DNA from 4 places in the Phyllobacterium sp. 01N428 genome. Region 4 is predicted to be linked to each of the others. Evidence: predicted binding sites of a transcription regulator. Region 4 holds the regulator's gene; each other region holds the start of a gene.

Evidence for each region. Region 4 encodes PhoB, which activates phosphate uptake and scavenging genes when phosphate is short. Its sites were predicted from a motif close to TGTCATNNANCTGTCAT; they were not measured.
Region 1: phnC (phosphonate ABC transporter ATP-binding protein) is a predicted target of PhoB. The motif match lies at 1,639-1,655, and genes of this name have one in related genera.
Region 2: AC1DNI_RS08100 (UDP-2,3-diacylglucosamine diphosphatase) is a predicted target of PhoB. The motif match lies at 1,672-1,688, and genes of this name have one in related genera.
Region 3: ugpB (sn-glycerol-3-phosphate ABC transporter substrate-binding protein UgpB) is a predicted target of PhoB. The motif match lies at 1,979-1,995, and genes of this name have one in related genera.

Annotation. Positions count from the first base shown of each region.
Region 1 covers NZ_JBFTRH010000002.1:69,746-72,687, reverse strand. The annotation lists gene phnK (phosphonate C-P lyase system protein PhnK) at 1-280, shown strand, start outside; gene phnL (phosphonate C-P lyase system protein PhnL) at 290-1,000, shown strand; gene AC1DNI_RS08380 (DapH/DapD/GlmU-related protein) at 997-1,611, shown strand; gene phnC (phosphonate ABC transporter ATP-binding protein) at 1,731-2,564, shown strand; gene phnD (phosphonate ABC transporter substrate-binding protein) at 2,649-2,942, shown strand, end outside.
Region 2 covers NZ_JBFTRH010000002.1:14,771-17,712, reverse strand. The annotation lists gene AC1DNI_RS08105 (NADP-dependent malic enzyme) at 1-1,524, opposite strand, end outside; gene AC1DNI_RS08100 (UDP-2,3-diacylglucosamine diphosphatase) at 1,753-2,574, shown strand; gene AC1DNI_RS08095 (glycosyltransferase family 4 protein) at 2,564-2,942, shown strand, end outside.
Region 3 covers NZ_JBFTRH010000002.1:309,657-312,598, forward strand. The annotation lists gene AC1DNI_RS09550 (SIS domain-containing protein) at 1-42, shown strand, start outside; gene nagA (N-acetylglucosamine-6-phosphate deacetylase) at 39-1,196, shown strand; gene pncA (bifunctional nicotinamidase/pyrazinamidase) at 1,251-1,850, shown strand; gene ugpB (sn-glycerol-3-phosphate ABC transporter substrate-binding protein UgpB) at 2,057-2,942, shown strand, end outside.
Region 4 covers NZ_JBFTRH010000007.1:186,978-189,919, forward strand. The annotation lists gene dmeF (CDF family Co(II)/Ni(II) efflux transporter DmeF) at 1-906, opposite strand, end outside; gene AC1DNI_RS17870 (metal/formaldehyde-sensitive transcriptional repressor) at 903-1,181, opposite strand; gene phoB (phosphate regulon transcriptional regulator PhoB) at 1,337-2,023, opposite strand; gene phoU (phosphate signaling complex protein PhoU) at 2,042-2,767, opposite strand; gene pstB (phosphate ABC transporter ATP-binding protein PstB) at 2,790-2,942, opposite strand, start outside.

The DNA of each region.
Region 1 (2,942 bases), on a different contig from region 4:
CGTAACCAACCCGCGTCTGATCTTCATGGACGAACCGACCGGTGGGCTCGACGTCTCGGTACAGGCGAGGCTGCTCGACCTTTTGCGGGGCCTCGTCAGCGACCTTGGCCTTGCGGCAATCGTCGTCACCCATGATCTGGCCGTCGCGCGGCTGCTTTCGCACCGCATGATGGTGATGAAGGACGGCCATATCGTCGAAACCGGCCTCACCGACCGCGTCCTCGACGATCCGCAGGCGCCTTACACCCAGCTTCTCGTTTCATCCATCCTGCAGGTCTAGGAGAAGATCATGCCAACGCCTCTCGTTGTCTCCGATGTCGCCAAGAGTTTCACAATGCACCTGCGTGACGGCATCCGCTTGCCGGTGGTCACCAACGTGTCATTCTCGATCAAGGCCGGCGAGTGCGCCGTTCTTGGCGGCCCTTCCGGTGCCGGAAAGAGCTCGATCCTGAAAATGATCTACGGAAATTATGCCGTGGATCAGGGCCAGATCATCGTTCCCTACCGCGACCGCCTTGTTGACATTGCCTCGGCCGATCCGCGAACCATGCTTGGTATCCGCCGCGAAATGGTCGGCTATGTCAGCCAGTTCCTGCGTACCGTGCCACGCGTTTCGGCGCTTGACGTTGTCGCCGAGCCGCTCGTCGCCCGCGGCGTCGATCGCGGCGAAGCCCGCGACAAGGCGGCGGTGCTGCTCTCGGGACTCAACCTCCCCGAACGGCTGTGGGCATTGCCGCCCGCCACCTTCTCCGGCGGCGAGCAGCAACGCGTCAACATTGCGCGCGGCTTCATTACCGATCATCCGGTCCTGCTGCTCGACGAGCCGACAGCATCGCTCGACGCCAGGAACCGCAGCGTCGTTGTGTCTATGATCGAGGCCAAGAAGGTCGCGGGCGTCGCGATGCTCGGCATCTTTCACGACGAGGACGTGCGAGAAGCCGTTGCCGACCGGATCATCGATGTCACGGCGTTTTCGACCGCAGGCGGAGTTGCGGCATGACGAAACTCTCGGAAACGCCACTGATCCATCCGACGGCGAGCGTCGAAGGCTGCGCGTTCGGCCGTTATACGGAAGTTGCAGAGCGCTGCCGCCTCAGTGAATCGAGCTTCGGCGACTATTCCTACATCATGCAGGACGGATCTGCCTGGTGCGCCAAGGTCGGCAAATTCGCCAACATAGCTTCGAACGTTCGCCTTAACGCGCCCAACCATCCGACCTGGCGGCCGACGCTGCACCATTTCACCTATCGTTCGGGCGACTATTGGGACGACGGCACGGTTGACGAGCAATTTTTCGACTGGCGGCGCACCAATACCGTCACGATCGGCCATGATGTCTGGATCGGCCATGGCGCGACGGTGCTGCCGGGCGTCACTGTCGGCGACGGCGCAGTAATCGGGGCAGGGGCGGTGGTCACGAAGAACGTCGATCCCTACACGATCGTTGGGGGCGTTCCGGCGCACAAAATTCGTGATCGCTTCGACCGAAAAACGGCTGAACAACTGCAGGTCGTGGCCTGGTGGGATTGGGACCACGCTAAGTTGCGCTCTGCGCTCGATGATTTTCGCTCGCTCTCCATCGAGGCGTTCCTTGAGAAACACGCGGTCTAAATCGAAGGAGCGATAGGGTTAACGGACTGACATCAAGTTGTCATTCGGCTGCAACAAAAACGACATCGCACGTTCACATCCGTGTCCTAGGACAGTGCAGCGCCAATAGGGACCTGCTTATGCTGAAGATTGAAAACGTGACGCGCCGGTTTGGCAAGTTTACTGCCATCGACGATGTCAGCCTGGAGATTCCCCAGGGTCAGATGGTAGGCATTATCGGCCGTTCCGGTGCCGGCAAGTCGACGTTGCTTCGCATGATCAACCGTCTCGTCGATCCCTCGGAAGGTGCGATACTCTTTGAAGGCACGAATGTGGCGCAGTTGAAGGGCGCCGCCTTGCGCAACTGGCAGCGCGATTGCGCCATGATCTTCCAGCAGTTCAATCTGGTGCCGCGCCTCGACGTTCTGACCAATGTACTGCTCGGTCGCCTCAATCATCGCTCGACGATCAAGAGCCTGCTCGGCATGTTTTCGCGCGAGGAGCGTGCGATGGCGATTGCGGCGCTGGAGCGTCTCGACATCGCGAAGACCGCCCTGCAGCGGGCGGGAACGCTCTCCGGGGGCCAGCAGCAGCGCGTCGCGATAGCCCGCGCTCTAATGCAGAACCCCAAGGTTGTTCTTGCCGACGAGCCGATCGCTTCGCTCGACCCGCGCAATGCCCAGGTGGTGATGGAGTCGCTGCGCGACATCAATGAGCGCGAGGGCCTGACGGTCATCACCAATCTGCACACGCTCGATACCGCCCGCCATTTCTGCCAGCGCATCATCGGCATGCAGGGCGGCAAGGTCGTCTTTGACGGCGGACCCGACGATCTCACCGAACTTGCCGCGCGCCGCATCTACGGTGCAGACGGCATGAAGGACGCCTTTTCGGAGGCAATCACTTCCACAAGTATCAGCCGCGGCACACCCAAGCCGATTTCAGAGCTGGAGGCCGTTCTGGCCGCGCGTTGAGCGCACCGAGATCGGCTCGCCCACGATACGGGCCACTAATGAAACTGATCGCAAACTCATATCGACGTTTGACAGGAGAGAACTATGTTCAAGAAAGCCCTTCTTAGTGCAATCGCAATCGGCGCCATGCTGGCCGGTTCGATGGCACGTGCCGAAAACCTCGAAACATTCCGCATCGGTCTGATCGGCGGCGAAAACGAAGCCGACCGCCTGCGCAACTACCAGTGCGTGGTCGATCAGCTGCCCAAGGTCCTCGGTGTCAAGGAAGTCAAGCTCTTCCCGGCAACCGACTATGACGGCGTCATTCAGGGTCTCCTTGGCGGCACGCTCGATGCTGCTGAACTCGGTGCATCCGGATATGCCAAGATCTATCTGACC
Region 2 (2,942 bases), on a different contig from region 4:
GGGATTGATGATATCGAAGTCCTTGCCGACCTTGATCTTCAGGCCGTAGCGCTTGAGGCGCGTCTCGATGACCTGCGGGCGTCCGATCAGCGTCGGAAGCGCAATCCCTTCCTCGAGCACGACCTGCGCGGCGCGCAGGACGCGTTCGTCCTCGCCATCGGCATAGATCACGCGCTTCTTCTCAGCCGTTTTCGCCGTCGTGAAGATCGGCTTCATGATAAGCCCGGAACGGAAGACGAAGCGGTTCAAGCGGTCAAGATAGGCATCGAAGTCGTCGATCGGACGCTCGGCGACGCCGGTATCCATGGCTGCCTTGGCGACGGCCGGCGCGATGCGCAAGATGAGCCGGGGGTCGAAGGGCGAGGGAATGAGGTAGTTCGGTCCGAAGGTCGGGGTCTCGCCTGAATAGGCGCGGGCAGCAACGTCGGATGGTTCTTCGCGGGCGAGCGCCGCGATGGCCTGGACGGCGGCCATCTTCATCTCTTCGTTGATCGCTCTCGCGCCGCAATCGAGCGCGCCGCGGAAGATATAGGGGAAGCAAAGGACGTTGTTCACCTGGTTGGGGAAATCGGAGCGGCCGGTGCAGATCATCGCGTCGGCGCGCGCGGCGCGGGCTTCCTCCGGCATGATCTCCGGTGTCGGATTGGCGAGCGCCATGATCAGCGGGTTCGGCGCCATCTGCTTGAGGAGCTCTGGCTTGAGCACGCCGGCGGCAGAAAGGCCGAGGAAGACGTCGGCCCCGCCGATGACATCGGCTAGGACGCGCGCATCGGTCTTTTGCACATAGACCGATTTCCAGCGGTCCATCAGCGTATTGCGGCCCTCGTAAACAACGCCGTCAATGTCGCAGACCCAAATGTTGTTGCGGTCCGCACCAAGCTTGACGAGAAGATTGAGGCAGGCGAGGGCGGCAGCGCCGGCTCCCGAGGCAACGATCTTGATCTTGGAAAGGTCCTTGCCGGCAAGCTCCATGCCGTTGAGGATTGCAGCGGCGACGATGATGGCGGTGCCGTGCTGGTCGTCATGGAAGACAGGGATGTTCATCTTGGCGCGCAGCTGTTCCTCGACCTCGAAACATTCCGGCGCCTTGATGTCTTCGAGATTGATGCCGCCGAAGGTCGGTTCGAGCGCGGAGACGACGTCGACAATGCGCGTGATTTCCTTGGCGTCGATCTCGATGTCGAAGACGTCGATATTGGCGAACTTCTTGAATAGCACCGCCTTGCCTTCCATGACCGGCTTGGAGGCGAGGGGGCCGATATTGCCAAGGCCAAGCACCGCAGTTCCGTTGGAAACCACGGCGACGAGGTTGGCGCGGCTTGTATAGTCAGCGGCGGTCGCCGGGTCTTCGTGAATGGCAAGGCACGGGGCGGCAACACCGGGGGAATAGGCGAGCGCGAGATCGCGCTGGTTGCCGAGCGTCTTGGTGGCCTGGATTTCCAGCTTACCCGGCTGAGGAAAGCGGTGGTAGAACAGCGCGCTTTCATCGAGGTCAGAGCTGCTGGGCGTTTTGTCGTTGGCCATGGAGCGGGTCCTTCCGGAAATTGGTGCGGCGCGTTCACAAATCATCAGTTCAGGCATTTCTAGCATGCTTGAATAACATCCAGACGCATAAATGAAGTCCATTTTGTTACAAGTGTTTATCATCCGAAAACATGCAGTTTTCCGCACCGTCATATGATTGTGACATGAATCGGGTTTGTGTCAGCGCAACCGGACGCCCCGCGTCAGCGCTGAACGGAGATCAGCATCATGGTCGAGAACGAGGCCCGCAAATTCCGCACTCTTTTTCTTTCCGATGTCCATCTCGGTTCGAAAGGTGCGAAAGCCAGTTTTCTTCTGGATTTCCTGAAGTATCACGATGCCGATACGATCTATCTCGTCGGTGATATCGTCGACGGCTGGCGCCTCCGCCGCAGCTGGCACTGGCCGCAGGAGCACAATGATATCGTGCAGAAGCTGCTGCGCAAGAGCCGCAAGGGCGCGCGCATCCTCTATATCGCCGGCAACCATGACGAGTTCCTGCGCGATTTCCAGGGCACCCATTTCGGTGGCATCGAGGTTATGGACCGGACGATGCACGAGACCGCGGATGGACGAAAGTTCCTCGTCATTCATGGCGACCAGTTCGATGTAGTGGTGCGCAACGCCCGCCACATCGCCTATCTCGGCGACTGGGCCTATGACGCGGCCCTCGCGATCAACACCATCATGAACAAGGTGCGGCGCATGCTCGGCCTGCGCTACTGGTCGTTCTCGGCCTGGGCGAAATTCCGGGTCAAGAAGGCGGTCAATTTCATCGGCTCGTTCCAGACCGTCGTTTCCGATGAAGCGCGCCGCATCGGCGCTGACGGTGTCATCTGCGGGCACATTCACCACGCAACCATCGAGCAGATCGACGGTATCGAATATATCAATACCGGCGACTGGGTGGAGAGCTGCACGGCCATCGTCGAGCATTTTGACGGCCGCATGGAACTCCTGTCGTGGACGCACCTGATCGGTGAACAGGCCGGATTTGCTCCGGTCATCCGCCTCGATGACAAGCGCCCGAAGGCGGCGAATGCGGCCTGAGCCAAGCGCGCAGCCCAAACGGCTCGTTATCGTTTCGGACGCCTGGCATCCCCAGGTCAATGGGGTCGTACGTACCCTGACGAAGTTGCGCGAGCAAATGGAGGCGCGCGGCTTCGAGGTCACGATCATCTCGCCGGCCGACTACCGTTCGGCTCCGTGCCCGACCTACCCGGAAATTCGCCTGGCGCTGACGCTGCCGCATGCCGTGAAAGCGCGCATCGAGGCGCTGCAGCCGGCTTTCGTCCATATCGCGACGGAAGGTCCACTGGGCATCATGGCGCGACGTGCCTGCCTCAGGAATAATTGGCGGTTCACGACCAGCTTCCACACGCGCTTTCCCGAATATCTGCGCGAGCGCCTGCCGGTGC
Region 3 (2,942 bases), on a different contig from region 4:
GACGAACCACCGCATCTGCGCAAGGTGACGGAAACAATATGAGCACCGCCTACGCATTGACGGGCGCCGAGATCTTCGACGGCGCGAACTGGCATAGCGACGCGGCGCTCGTCATCGACAAGGGCGTTGTCTCGAGCATTTCCGGCGCCGCCCTGCCGGACGATATCCGCCGTGTCGAACTCGGCGGCGGCAAGCTGGTGCCCGGGTTTATCGATATCCAGGTCAATGGCGGCGGCGGCGTCCTTCTCAACGACGGTCCGAGTGTCGACGTCATCCGGACGATCTGCGATGCGCATTTCGCCTTCGGGACGACCGCCCTGCTGCCGACGCTGATTACCGACACGCCTGAAATCACCGCGGCGGCGCTGAATGCCGGCAAGGCTGCCGCGCTCGACAAGGTGACGGGCTTCATCGGACTTCATATCGAAGGGCCCCACCTTTCGGTATCCCACAAAGGGACGCACGACCCGAAGCTCATCCGGCCCATGGAGGATGCCGATCTTGTCGCGCTTATCGAGGCGGCACAACAATTGCCTGTGCTCCTGACCACGGTGGCGCCTGAGACGGTTCCCGCCGACAAGATCAAGGCTTTGACCGATGCCGGCGTCATTGTCAGCCTCGGTCATAGTGGCGCGTCCTACGAAGTCGCCCTCGCCGCAACGGAAGCCGGCGCGACCATGGCGACACATCTGTTCAACGCCATGAGCCAGCTTGGCCATCGCAGCCCCGGGGTCGTTGGTGCTGTGCTGCAGTCGGGCGAGCTTTCCGCCGGTCTTATCGCCGATGGGTTCCACGTCGACAAGGCATCGATGGCAATTGCCATCAGAGCCAAGCAAGGGCCGTCGCGCATTTTCCTCGTCACCGACGCCATGTCGACCATCGGCACCGACATCACCTCGTTCACGCTGAACGGGCGCCGGATAACCCGCGCCGGCGGACGCCTGACACTCGACGACGGAACGCTTGCGGGCGCCGACCTCGACATGATTTCAGCGGTGCGTTTCGTGCACAACGAGCTTGGTCTACCACTGGAAGAAGCCTTGCGGATGGCCTCGCTCTATCCGGCGGAGAGCCTGCGCATCGACCACCATTACGGTCGCCTTCTGCCCGGTTACGTCGCCAACATCGTGCATCTTGACGATCGGCTCGACGTCAATCAGGTATGGATCGACGGCGATCTGCATTACGCGCGTTGACGCGGCTCGCCGATTGGTCATACTTGAATTCTTCACGAGACATTGGAGATGGATATGGCCAAGGACGCGTTGATCGTCGTTGATGTTCAGAATGATTTTTGCCCGGGCGGCGCCCTCGCCGTTGAAGGTGGCCACGAGATCATTCCGATCATCAACAAGCTGATCATGCGCTTCGACCATGTCATCCTGACACAGGACTGGCATCCCGGCGGTCACTCGAGTTTCGCTTCTACCCATCCCGGTAAGGCACCTTTCGAGACTATTCCGATGTTCTACGGCAATCAGACGCTGTGGCCCGATCACTGCATCCAGGGCAGCGTCGGGGCCGAATTTCATGCCGAGCTGGAATGGACCAAGGCCGAACTCGTCATCCGCAAGGGTTTCCGCCATCACATCGACAGCTACTCGGCCTTTTACGAGAACGACCGCCAGACCCCAACTGGCCTCGCCGGCTATTTGCGTGACCGGGGGATTACCAATGTGACCTTTGCCGGACTTGCCACGGATTACTGCGTGGCCTATTCCGCGCTCGACGCCGTGGAGCACGGCTTTGCCGCCGATGTTCTTCTCGATGCCTGCCGCGGCATCAATCTCGGCGGTTCGCTGGCCGCCATGGTCGGCGAAATGCGCAAGGCCGGCGTCACCCTCGTCTGACCATAGCCGGCAAATAAATCATCGGCAGGTGCGCCGCGATCCCGGAACCGCCCCGCAGCCTCGGCCGTCGCCGGCGAATGAACAGCTGCGCATTTTTTCCACAGGCGGAACCGGACAAGGCACATTACTGTTGTCTGTTTGTCACATAATAGAGATACTGGCATCAAGCGCACTATAGATGACGCCTTCATCCATGGGAGATTGATATGACCTATCGTATTACCTCGTTGAGCCTTGCATTTGGCCTTGTCCTTGCCTCCTCCACCGCATCCTTCGCCGTCACCGAAATCAGCTGGTGGCATGCAATGACCGGCGCCAACAATGAAGTTGTCGAGACGCTGGCTAAGGAATTCAACGCGAGCCAGGGCGACTACAAGGTTGTTCCGGTTTTCAAGGGAACCTACCCGGAAGCATTGAATGCCGGCATCGCCGCATTCCGGGCCAAGCAGGCCCCGGACATTCTTCAAGTATTTGACGCCGGTACTGGCGTGATGATGGGCGCGGAAGGCGCGGTCAAGCCGGTTGCTGACATTCTTTCCATGGGCGGCTCGAAGTTCGACAAGAGCCTCTATCTGCCGGGCATCGTCGCCTATTATTCCAAGCCTGACGGCACCATGCTGTCCTTCCCCTACAACAGCTCCTCACCGATCCTGTACTACAACAAGGACGCCTTCAAGAAGGCTGGCCTCGATGAGAACAATCCGCCAAAAACCTGGACGGAAGTGTGGGACGCCGCCAAGAAGATCAAGTCCAGCGGTGCAGCGTCTTGCGGCTTCACCTCGACCTGGCTCACCTGGATCCAGACCGAAAATTACGCGGCCTGGAACAATCTGCCGTGGGGCACCAACGAGAACGGCATCGCTGCCACCGATGTCGAGTTGAAGATCAACGCGCCGACCTTCGTCAAGCACTTCCAGGAGATCGCCGACCTCGCCAAGGATGGCACCTTCCGTTACGGCGGTCGTACCTCCGAAGCAAAACAGCTGTTCACCTCAGGCGAATGCGCCATCTTCACTGAATCGTCAGGCGGCCTTGGCGACGTGGTAAAGTCGGGCCTCAATTTCGGCACCGGCCAGCTTCCCTACGAGGCAG
Region 4 (2,942 bases):
CGACAACTCATGGATATGTGCGAGTTTCGCACGATAGGACGACGGCGCTTTCGGATCGTCGCTCAAAAGCGAAACAATGGCACCGTGATGCCCCGGGCCAAGCTGCCAGACGTGCAGGTCGGTAATCACGTCGCCCTCCTTTTCGATGGCGCCGCGTATTTCATCAGGCAGGTCTTCACCCTGAGGGACATAGTCGAGCAACACGCCGCCCGCATCGCGGATGAGACCCCATGACCATCTGGCGATAACAAGAGCACCGACAATTCCCATGGCCGGATCGAGCCAAAGCCAGCCGTAAATGCTGCCGGCGAGAAGGGCGATGATGGCGAGGATGGACGTCAGCGCATCGGCAAGAACGTGCAGATAGGCGGCACGCAAATTATGATCGTGACCGTGGTGATGATGATTATCGCCATGGTGACCGTGATGATGATGGCTATGGTCGTCACGCAAGAGCCAGGCACAAACGAGATTGACGGCAAGGCCAAGCACGGCAACGGAGATCGCCTGCGGAAAACTGATCGAGATCGGGTTGGCAAGGCGTAGGAAACTCTCCCAGCCGATCAGCAGTGCAATAAGCGCGAGGATCACAGCGCTGGCAAAACCTGCGAGATCGCCGAATTTTCCCGTGCCAAAGGTGAAACGCGGATTGCTGGCATTCTTCCTTGCATAGAGATAGGCCAATGCCGCAATCAGCATCGCGGCAGCATGTGTCGACATATGCCAGCCATCGGCGACAAGCGCCATCGAACCGAAAACCGTTCCCGCCACGATCTCCGCAACCATCATCGTCGCGGTCAGCGCGATCACAAACCAGGTGCGTCGTTCGTTGCGCTCGTGATCGTCACCCAGAAACACATGAGCATGCGTGCCTTGAGGCAAATGGATCGAGTGATCGTGGCTCATTTCAGGTACATCCTTACAACGTCGATGAGATCCGCGGCGCCCTTGGCGCGTTCGCTGTCCGTCTCGGTTCCAGGATCGACGACGTGCATGCGAATATGATCCTCGATGAGTTCACCCATCAGGCCGTTTACGGCGCCGCGCACCGACGCCACCAGGTTTAGAATGTCGCCGCACGGCATTTCCGCTTCGAGCGCCCGCTCGACGGCCTCCATCTGCCCCTTGAGACGACGGATCCTTGCGATCAGTTTTGATTTTTCCTTGGTGGTATGAGACATAATATAGCCCCCTACCCTATATTTGCGTGAATTTCAAGCCAGACTGTGGAGACTTTGAGCAAGGCATTGTCGGCGGACTACAAAATACCAAAAGGCGCCGCATCAGCCATCTAGCGCTGATGCGACGCCCTTATCAGAACCGGAATAATTAGGGATCAGCCGAACGAATAGCCGGCGCCACGTACCGTGCGAATCGGATCTATCGAACGTCCGATATTGATCGCCTTGCGCAGGCGACCGACGTGGACGTCAACGGTGCGATCATCGACATAGATGTCCGCACCCCAGACATTGTCGAGCAGCTGGCCGCGCGAAAAGACCCGTCCGGGTGATTGCATGAGGAATTCGAGCAGCCGGAACTCCGTCGGGCCAAGTTTGAGTTCGCGCTCCTTGCGGAAAACGCGGTGCTGTTCGCGGTCGAGCTTGAGATCGCCGAAGCTCAGCACGTGCGAAAGCAGGCTCGGATTGACGCGGCGGAGCATGGACTTGATGCGCGCCAATAGTTCAGGCGTCGAAAAGGGCTTGACCATGTAGTCGTCGGCACCGGTCGAAAGGCCGCGAACGCGTTCGCTCTCCTCGCCGCGGGCGGTGAGCATGATGATTGGCAGGATTTCGGTCTCGCGCCGCGCCCGCAGGCGGCGGCAGAGTTCGATGCCCGACAGGCCGGGCAGCATCCAGTCGAGGATCAGAAGATCCGGAACGTTCTCGCGCAGCGCAATTTCCGCTTCGTCGCCACGTGCGATCGTCTCGACAACATAGCCTTCAGCTTCAAGATTGTAACGGAGGAGGACGCTCAGGGCTTCCTCGTCCTCCACAACGGTGATTTTGGGAGCTATTGCCATATCAAGCCTTCAGTTAAATTAGGACTCGGTCGTTTCATCCACAATAATAGTATGCGTCTGGTCTTCCTTGGGACGTTCCGCCGGCAGTTGCGAACCGGTAACAATGTAATAGACCGTCTCGGCAATATTGGTGGCGTGGTCGCCGATGCGCTCGATATTCTTGGCGCAGAACAAAAGATGCGTGCAGGCTGAAATGTTGCGTGGATCTTCCATCATGTAGGTCAGCAATTCGCGGAACAGCGACGTATAGAGCGCGTCAATTTCGTCGTCGCGTTCGCGCACAATGTTCACCTGCTGTACCGAGCGCGTCGCATAGGCGTCGAGCACGTCCTTGAGCTGGGTCAAGGCAAGTTCGGCAATTGTCTGCAAGCCCCGGTAGACCGAGAGCGTCTGGCGGGTATCGGTCACGGCAACGACGCGCTTGGCAATGTTCTTGCCGAGATCGCCGATGCGCTCGAGATCGGAGGAAATACGGATCGTCCCGATGACTTCACGCAGGTCGATCGCCATCGGCTGGCGCTTGCCGATGATGGTGATGGCCTTTTCATCGATCTCGCGCTGACCGGCGTCGAGGATCAGATCGTCCGAGATAACGCGCTGCGCCAGCGCATTGTCGGAATTGACCATGGCGGCGACCGCCTGTTCGACCATGCGTTCGGCATGACCGCCCATCTCGGCGATCTTGTGCGTCAGGAACTTCAGTTCGTCATCGTAAGAGCGCACAGTGTGCTGCAACTCGGTCATGTGCTTTGTCCTCGTTCCTGCGTCAGCCGAAGCGTCCGGTGATATAGTCCTGGGTGCGCTTCTCGGTGGGGCTTGTGAACATCATTTCCGTATCGCCGACCTCGACAAGATTGCCGAGATGGAACATGGCCGTGCGCTGCGAAACGCGCGCTGCCTGTTGCATCGAGTGGGTGAC